DNA from 2 places in the Rhizobacter fulvus genome. Region 1 is predicted to be linked to the other one. Evidence: predicted binding sites of a transcription regulator. Region 1 holds the regulator's gene; the other holds the start of a gene.
What was found. Region 1 encodes NrdR, which represses ribonucleotide reductase genes. Its sites were predicted from a motif close to CACNANATNTNGTG; they were not measured.
Positions count from the first base shown of each region.

Region 2: ACWH49_RS15280 (ribonucleoside-diphosphate reductase subunit alpha) is a predicted target of NrdR. The motif match lies at 2,636-2,649, and genes of this name have one in related genera.

Region 1 is NZ_OZ224516.1:853,112-857,515, reverse strand. Features, by position in the region: gene ACWH49_RS04225 (PilX N-terminal domain-containing pilus assembly protein) at 1-533, opposite strand, end outside; gene ACWH49_RS04220 (prepilin-type N-terminal cleavage/methylation domain-containing protein) at 530-1,195, opposite strand; gene ACWH49_RS04215 (type IV pilin protein) at 1,195-1,647, opposite strand; gene ACWH49_RS04210 (GspH/FimT family pseudopilin) at 1,668-2,213, opposite strand; gene nrdR (transcriptional regulator NrdR) at 2,368-2,811, opposite strand; gene glyA (serine hydroxymethyltransferase) at 2,827-4,080, opposite strand; ZMP/ZTP riboswitch at 4,142-4,286, opposite strand; gene ACWH49_RS04195 (lytic transglycosylase domain-containing protein) at 4,312-4,404, opposite strand, start outside.
Region 2 is NZ_OZ224516.1:3,194,481-3,198,884, reverse strand. Features, by position in the region: gene ACWH49_RS15280 (ribonucleoside-diphosphate reductase subunit alpha) at 1-2,381, opposite strand, end outside; gene ampD (1,6-anhydro-N-acetylmuramyl-L-alanine amidase AmpD) at 2,825-3,418, opposite strand; gene ACWH49_RS15270 (sigma-54-dependent transcriptional regulator) at 3,415-4,404, opposite strand, start outside.

The DNA.
Region 1 (4,404 bases):
GCCGCCGCGCCGCTGCAGCCGGTCGCGGTCACGCCGACCACGCCCGGCACGTCGGTCGCCTCGAAGGCGATGACGAACGACGGCGCCGTGGCGGCGCTTGCGGCAGGCAGCACGGGCGCGCCCTGCGACGGGCAACTGCACGACCACGCTTCGTCGCTGCGCACGCACGCGGCCTGCAGCGGTCCGGACGCGCGGTCCGGCACGGCGGACCGTGGCGTGACGAGCCCGGTGCCGGGTGCGATCGCCAGGTAGCGCATGCGGAAGGACGTGGCCGCTGCGTCGGCGGTCGGCGTGCAGTCGGCGCCGATCGACCGGTTGGCATTGAGCTGCGCGGTGGCCCATTCGAGACCGGCCTCGGCCGCCTCGAACGCCTGGGTGGCACGCACGCCGTTGCTGGCGCTGCGCTGCTCGAACAGCAGGTCGCGGTTCGCGAGCGCTACCGCGAGCGCCATCGCGAGCAGCAGCAGCACGGTGACGACCAGTGCCGCCGCCCCGCGCTGGCGGTGGGCGAGTGCGCGTGCGGTCGCGGTCATGACGCGCAGGCGCCGCTCGGCGCGTCGTTGCGCAACCGCACGTCGTGGCGCAGCTGGCGCGTCACGCGGGCGTCGGCCACGAGATGACCCGTGATCTCGATGCCGAGGCTGCGCACCTGGAGCCGAGGCGGGCACGCAGTGCTTCCGGCCGCGCAGGGCGCGGCGCAAAAATCGCCGAGCGGGAGCGTCTGCACCTGCGGCGTCACGGTGAACGCGGTGACCTGCAGCGTGCCGGCATCGGTCAGCGCCTGCCAGTTGCCGGCGCCGAGCTGGATCTCGATCACCGCGTTGCGCAAGCGAAAGCCGAACTGCTCGTTGCCGTCGACCGCATGGTTCTCCACGGCGTCGCGCGAGTAGCTGAAGCTCACGACATCCGAAGCCGCGCCGTCCGGCGCGAGCGCGAGGTAGGGGTTGGCCGCGGCACCGGCCGCGCCGGCGATCCACACGCCGTCCGCCGCGTTGCCCGATGCGCCGGCGCGTCGCAGGTCGCGGGCGATCAGGTCTGCCGCGGTGCGCAGGTCCTGCAGCAGGCGCGCCTCGAGCACCAGCGCACGGCTCTCGCGCAGTTGCGCGGCGAACAGCGTCGCGGCCGCCGCGGCAACCAGCAGCGCGATCGCGACGCCGACCAGCAGCTCGACCAACGTCAGGCCGCGCTGCCTCATCACAGGCTCCAGCAGCGGCGGTTCGCGGCGGTGTCGTTGGCGACGCTCGCGTCCGGGCCCGAGGCCCGCTCGACGTTCAGGCCGCTGCTCGTCAACTTCAGCACCCGGCAGGCCGCGTCGCGCGCCTGCGGGCCCACGGCCGTCGCGACCGCCGTGTAGCCGGTCGCGCTGGTCGCGCTCACCTCGAGCGTGTAGTGACCGGCCGGCGAGCGCGCCGGCACGCGAATCTCCGCGAGCGAGCCATACGCGCTGGACTGGCCGCGGAAGGCTTCCTGCGCGAGCTGTACCTGCGCCGTCGCGACCAGCGCATCGCTGCGGCGCGCCTTGTCCAGCACACCTTCGAAACTCGGCAGCGCGACGCTGGAGAGCACGCCGGCGATCGACACGGTCGCCATCAGTTCGATCAGCGTGAAGCCGCGCTGGGCGGTGCGGGGGAATTGGGGGACGGTCATGACGTGGTCTCCAGAGAAGTTCAGCAAGCGCGATAGCCCGGCACGGCACCGGCGGGCGAGCAGCTGCGCACCCGGCCCATCACGTTGACGATGTGGTGGATCGCTCGATCGCGCGTGCCGATCACGCGCAGCGTGCCGGTCGGGCTGCTGGTGCCGTGGACCGGGTCGAACAGGATCGAGCCGACGTTGGCCTGCAGCGCGACCCGCTCGGTCCCGTTCAGGAACACGGTTCGCAGTGCGTTCGCGGCACCGCTGCAGACGGCCGCGCCGGTCGGCGCGCAGGTGCAGGCGTCGGCCGCGCCGGTGTGCACCACGTAGCACGTGCCGCCAGCGACCGGCCGCACGCTCAGGCGCAGCGCCGCGTTGCGAGCGACCGTCTCCGTGCGCGTGAAGCGGATGTCGGTCGCGAGCTGCGTGGCGGCGGCATCGAGTCGGCGCGCGTCGACCACCGCCTGAAGGCTCGGCGCCGCGGTGCCCGCGACGACGGCGATGACCGCCAGAACGGTGGCCGCTTCGACCATCGAGACGCCGCGCTGGCGCGCGGGCCGGGAAGAGAAGGGAATCATCTGTGCGCTCCGGGGTGTGAACCGATGCACAGAATTTAGAGACCCGGCCATCGGGCCGCGCCCCGCAGAAGGGGGAGCGCGTCGGCCCCCTCGCGGGCGTCCCCGCGGGTTTTCGCGGACATTCACCCCCCGGCCGGGGGCTCGAGTCAGGGCGTCAAATGTCGCGAATGAGCTGACGAAACTCGTCGACGTCCTCGAAGCTGCGGTAGACGGACGCGAACCGCACGTAGGCGACCTTGTCGATCCGCTTGAGTTCGCGCATCACCAGTTCGCCCAGTCGGGTCGACGGCACTTCCTTCGCGCCGCTGTTGAGCAGCTTGTCCTGGATGCGCTCCATCGCGGCGTCGATCTGCTCGACGCTGACCGGCCGCTTGCGCAGCGCCAGCGTCATCGACGCGCGGATCTTCGACGGGTCGAAGTCGGCGCGCGTGCCGTCCTTCTTGACGACCGACGGCAGCGCGATCTCGGCCCGCTCGTAGGTCGTGAAGCGCTTGTCGCAGCTGTGGCAACGCCGCCGCCGGCGCACCACGTCGCCCTCGTCCGAGTCGCGGGTCTCGACGACCTGGGTCTCTTCGTGGGAGCAGAAGGGGCAGCGCATGACCCCGCCCTCGCGTCAGTTGCGGTAGACGGGGAAGTCCTTGGTCAACACCGCGACCTTCGCCTTCACCGCCGCGGTGACCGCGGCGTCGTTCGGCTTGTCGAGGATGTCGGCGATCAGGTGCGCGGTCTGGCGCACCTGCTCTTCCTTGAAGCCGCGCGTGGTCATCGCCGGGGTGCCCAGGCGGATGCCGCTGGTGACCATCGGCTTCTGCGGGTCGTTCGGGATGCCGTTCTTGTTGCAGGTCATGTGGGCGGCGCCCAGGAGGTTCTCGGCTTCCTTGCCGGTCAGGTTCTTCGGGCGCAGGTCGACCAGCATCACGTGCGACTCGGTGCGGCCGCTGACGATCCGCAGGCCGCGCTCGATCAGCGTGTCGGCCAGCACGACCGCGTTCTTCGCGACCTGCTGCTGGTAGGTCTTGAACGCCGGCTGCAGCGCCTCGTGGAAGGCGACCGCCTTGGCGGCGATCACGTGCATCAGCGGCCCGCCCTGGATGCCGGGAAAGATCGCACTGTTGATCTTCTTCGCGATCGCCTCGTCGTTCATCAGCACGATGCCGCCGCGCGGGCCGCGCAGGGTCTTGTGGGTGGTCGAGGTGACGACGTCGGCGTGCGGCAGCGGGTTCGGGTAGACGCCCGCGGCGATCAGGCCGGCGTAGTGCGCCATGTCGACCATGAAGAACGCGCCGATGTCCTTGGCGACCTTGGCGAAGCGCGCGAAGTCGATGTGCAGGCTGTACGCCGACGCGCCGGCGATGATCAACTTCGGCTTGTGCTCGTGGGCCAGGCGCTCCATCGCGTCGTAGTCGATCGCTTCCTCGGCAGTCAGGCCGTAACTGACGACCTTGAACCACTTGCCGCTCATGTTCAGCGGCATGCCGTGGGTCAAGTGGCCGCCCTCGGCCAGGCTCATGCCCATGATGGTGTCGCCGGGCTGCAGCAGGCCGAAGAACACCGACTGGTTGGCCTGCGAGCCCGAGTTGGGCTGGACGTTCGCGAACTGGGCGCCGAAGAGCTGCTTCACGCGGTCGATCGCCAGTTGCTCGGCGATATCGACGAACTCGCAGCCGCCGTAGTAGCGCTTGCCGGGATAGCCCTCGGCGTACTTGTTGGTCAGCTGGGTGCCCTGCGCAGCCATCACGGCGGGCGAGACGTAGTTCTCCGAGGCGATCAGTTCGATGTGCTCTTCCTGGCGCTGATTCTCGCGCTGGATGACGGACCAGATCTCGGGGTCGACACCGGCGATGGTGGATTGGGCGCGGTCAAACATGGTTGGCAGTCCTCTTCAAGCGAAGTCCCCGGGTGAAGCGCCTGCGTGCTGCATGCGCCCCCGAAGCTGCCCAGGCGAACGGCTGAACGGTGCCGCTCTCTCGGCTGGCACCGACCGCGCTTCCCGGTGGTCATCCACCTCAGGCCCCGGCTCGAGTTCCCGGTTCAGGGAGCGAGGGGGCCGCATCGCCAGTCGCGCGGCCCCGCCAGTGTAGCGGAGCCGGCGCCGGGATCAGCGCAGCATTGCGATCTGTTCGGGCGTCTGCGCGGCGGCCTCGGCCTTCGGCGCGGCGTCCGAGTCCGCCTTCGGCGCGACCGGCGCGCT
Region 2 (4,404 bases), 2.3 Mb from region 1:
AGGTCGCGCACCAGGTACTCGTTGACGATGGTGAATTCGCCCGACAGGTTCGACTTGACCGACAGGTTGCCGAACGACGGTTCGATCGAGGCGCTGACGCCGACGATGTTCGAGATCGTCGCGGTCGGGGCGATCGCCGTACAGTTCGAGTTGCGCATGCCGTGCTCGCGGATGCGGGTGCGCAGCGCGTCCCAGTCCAGCGTGACGCTGCGGTCGACCTCGACGTAGCCGCCGCGCTGCTCGGCGAGCAGGTCGAGCGAGTCGATCGGCAGGATGCCGCGGTCCCACAGCGAGCCGCGGTAGCTCGAGTAGCGGCCGCGCTCGGCAGCCAGTTCGGTCGAGGCCCAGTAGGCCTGGTAGCAGACGGCTTCCATCGACTGGTCGGCAAACGCGACCGCCGCGTCGGAGGCATATGGCACCCCGAGTTCGTACAGTGCGTCCTGGAAGCCCATGATGCCCAGCCCGACCGGGCGGTGCTTCAGGTTCGAATCGCGCGCCTTCTTGACGGCGTAGTAGTTGATGTCGATCACGTTGTCGAGCATGCGCATCGCGGTCGACACGGTCTTCTTCAGCTTGGCGTGGTCGATGCCCTTGACGCCGTTCGCGTCGACGGCAATGTGGTGCACGAGGTTCACCGAGCCGAGGTTGCAGACCGCGATCTCGGTCTCGCTGGTGTTCAGCGTGATCTCGGTGCACAGGTTGCTCGAGTGCACGACGCCGACATGCTGCTGCGGCGAGCGCACGTTGCAGGCGTCCTTGAAGGTGATCCAGGGGTGGCCGGTCTCGAACAGCATCGAGAGCATGCGACGCCACAGGTCGCGCGCCGGCACCTTCTTGAACAGCTTGATCTCGCCGCGTGCAGCCTTGTCCTCGTAGGCGGTATAGGCCGCTTCGAACGCCTTGCCGAACTTGTCGTGCAGGTCGGGGCAGGTGCTGGGCGAGAACAGCGTCCAGTCGCCACCGTCCATCACGCGCTTCATGAACAGGTCGGGAATCCAGTTCGCGGTGTTCATGTCGTGCGTGCGGCGGCGGTCGTCGCCGGTGTTCTTGCGCAGCTCGAGGAACTCCTCCAGGTCGAGATGCCAGCTTTCCAGGTAGGCGCAGACCGCCCCCTTGCGCTTGCCGCCCTGGTTGACCGCCACCGCGGTGTCGTTGACGACCTTCAGGAACGGCACCACGCCCTGGCTCTTGCCGTTGGTGCCCTTGATGTGCGAGCCGAGCGCACGCACGTTGGTCCAGTCGTTGCCCAGGCCGCCGGCGAACTTGCTCAGCAGCGCGTTCTCCTTCAGCGCCTCGTAGATGCCGTCGAGGTCGTCGGCCACGGTCGTCAGGTAGCAGCTCGACAGCTGCGAGCGGCGCGTGCCGGCGTTGAACAGCGTCGGCGTGCTGCTCATGAAGTCGAAGCTGGACAGCACCTCGTAGAACTCGATCGCGCGCGCCTCGCGGTCGATCTCGTTCAGCGCCAGGCCCATCGCGACGCGCATGTAGAACGCCTGCGGCAGCTCGATGCGCTGCTCGTCGATGTGCAGGAAGTAGCGGTCGTAGAGGGTCTGCAGGCCGAGGTAGTCGAACTGCAGGTCACGGTCGGCCTTCATCGCCGCGCCCAGGCGCGGCAGGTCGAACTGCAGCAGCTTGTCGTCGAGCAGCTCGGCCTGCACGCCCTTCTTGATGAAGCCGGGGAAGTACTCGGCGTAGCGGGTCTGCATGTCCGAATGCAGCGTCTCCTCGCCCAAGATCTCGCGGCGGATCGTGTGCAGCAGCAGACGCGCGGTGGCGCGCGTGTAGCCCGGATCCTTCTCGATCAGCGTGCGCGCGGCCAGGATCGAGGCCTTGTGCACCTCGTCGATCGGCACGCCGTCGTACAGGTTGCGGCGGGTCTCGGCCATGATCGGCTCGGGCTTGACCTCGCTGCCCAGGCCGGCGCAGGCCGAGTCGATGATGGTCTGCAGGCGGGCGAAGTCGAGCGGCACGCGCTGGCCGCGGTCGATCACGGTCAGCGCCGGCTCGGCGACCGGCGCCGGGTGGCCCTGCTTCGCACGCTCCTGGGTGCGGCGCTCGCGGTACAGCACGTAGGCGCGCGCCACTTCATGGTGACCGCCGCGCATCAGGCCGAGTTCGACGTGGTCCTGCACGTCCTCGATGTGGAAGGTGCCGCCGCCCGGACGCGAACGCAGCAGCGCGCGCACCACCGACTCGGTCAGCCCGTCGACCGTCTCGCGCACGCTGGCCGAGGCTGCGCCCTGGGTGCCGTGGACCGCCAGGAACGCCTTCATCAGCGCGACCGCGATCTTGTTCGGCTCGAACGCGACGACCGCGCCGTTGCGGCGGATGATCTGATAGCCCTGGTAGACCGACGGCGCGGCGGCGCCGGGAGTGGCCATCGGCCTCGCGGCGACGGCAGCAGGAACGGTGGGGGTGGCGGCGGACGGTTGCATTGAATTCCTCGGTCGAATGTTCTGGGAAAGCGCATCAACCGGCGGTTCGGGCCGGCTGTGCGGAAAGTGCGTCAAAGGTGTGTTGGCGGGTCGCCGCAAGTGCGACGGATCAGGCTCGCGAGCGTTGCAGTGAGCCGGAACGCGAGCGCGTCGATGTCTCGTGTTCAGACCCCATATCTAGGGTGCGGGACCGACTTTACCACTACCTATAGTGTGCGCAAGCACCGACGAACACTACCCGAGATGGCGCCGCACGACTCCGCGGGCCGCCAGCCCGCGCCGCTGCTGGGCCTGGCGGAGCGCACCCGCGCCAAGCCTTGCACAGCGCGCCAAATGGGGTTGCATCGTGCACGCCCGCGTGCCTTGCGCGGGACGCGCCGCGGGCGTCGTCAGGGGGTCTCGGGAAAGTCCCGATCTCGAAGCGGGTGCTGCGCACGCAACCAGGCCCAGTCGAAGCCCGCGCCCGGGTCGTTCTTGCGGCCGGGAGCGATGTGTTCGTGCCCGACGATCGCAGCAATCGGGTAGCGCACCTGCAGCGCAGCGAGCAACTGCACCAGCGCGTCGTATTGCGCCGGCTCGAAGCGCTCGCCTTCCAGGCCTTCGAGTTCGATGCCGATCGAAAACGCATTGCAATCCGCGCGCCCGCGCCACGACGACGCGCCGGCGTGCCAGGCCCGCGCGTCGCACGAGACGAACTGGAGCAGCTCGCCGTCGCGGCGGACGAGAAAGTGCGCCGAGACTTCGAGACCGCGGATCGCGCCGTAGTACGGATGCGCGTCCCAGTCGAGCCGGTTCGTGAACAGGCGCTCGATCGCGTCGCCGCCATACTCGCCGGGCGGCAGGCTGATCGAGTGGACCACGACCAGGTCGATCGGCAGGCCGTCGGGCCGCGGCCCGAAATTCGGCGACGGGCAATGGCGCGCCGTCGCCAGCCAGCCTTCCGGCGAAAAGGCGTCGTCTGCTTCGCCGTCGCGCCGGTTCACTCGCGATCGGGGCTGTCGCCGCCGACGTTGACGCCCAGCCGCGCCATCCGGTAGCGCATTTGGCGCAGAGAGAGCCCGAGGCTCGCGCCCGCCGCGGTGCGGTTGAACCGGTGACGCTCGAGCGCGCGCACGAGGATGTCGCGCTCGACCTGGTCGAGGTGCAATTCCAGATCGTCCGGAAGCGGCACTTCCACCGGCACCGGGGGCAGCGATTCGCGAATCGCCTGCAGCACGTCGCCGCGCGTGTTCTCGGTGATCAGGTCCAGCTCCTGCGCGGCGCTGTCGGTGAATACCGATTCGGGCAGGCCGAGGTCGTAGACGTCGATCGTCTCGCCACCCGACAGCGCGACCGCGCGGTGCAGCAGGTTCTCGAGTTCGCGCACGTTGCCCGGGAAGGGATAGCGCTCGAGATGCACCAGCGCGTCGCGGGTCAGCCGCGGCGGCGGCGAGACGCCCGCATCGCTGGCGATGCGCTCGAGCACGCGCTCGCTGATCGAGACCAGGTCCTCGAGACGCTCGCGCAGCGGCGGCACGCGGATCTGGATGACGTTGAGGCGGTAATAAAGATCCTGGCGGAACTGCCCGGCGTGCACTTCGGCCGCCAGGTCCTTGTGGGTGGCGCTGAGCAGACGGACGTTGACCGGCACTTCGGTGACCGCACCGACCGGTCGCACCGAGCGTTCCTGGATCGCCCGCAGCAGCTTCGACTGCATCGCCAGCGGCAGGTCGCCGATCTCATCGAGGAACAGCGTGCCGCCGTTGGCGGCCTGGAAGAAGCCCTCGCGGTCGTCGATCGCGCCGGTGAACGCGCCCTTGCGGTAGCCGAAGAACTCGGCCTCGAGCAGCTGCTCGGGAATCGCGCTGCAGTTGACCGCGACGAACGGCTGCGTGCTGCGCACGCTGACCTCGTGGATCGCCCGCGCGACCAGTTCCTTGCCGGTGCCCGATTCGCCGTGGACCAGCACCGGCGCCATGCTGCGCGCGAC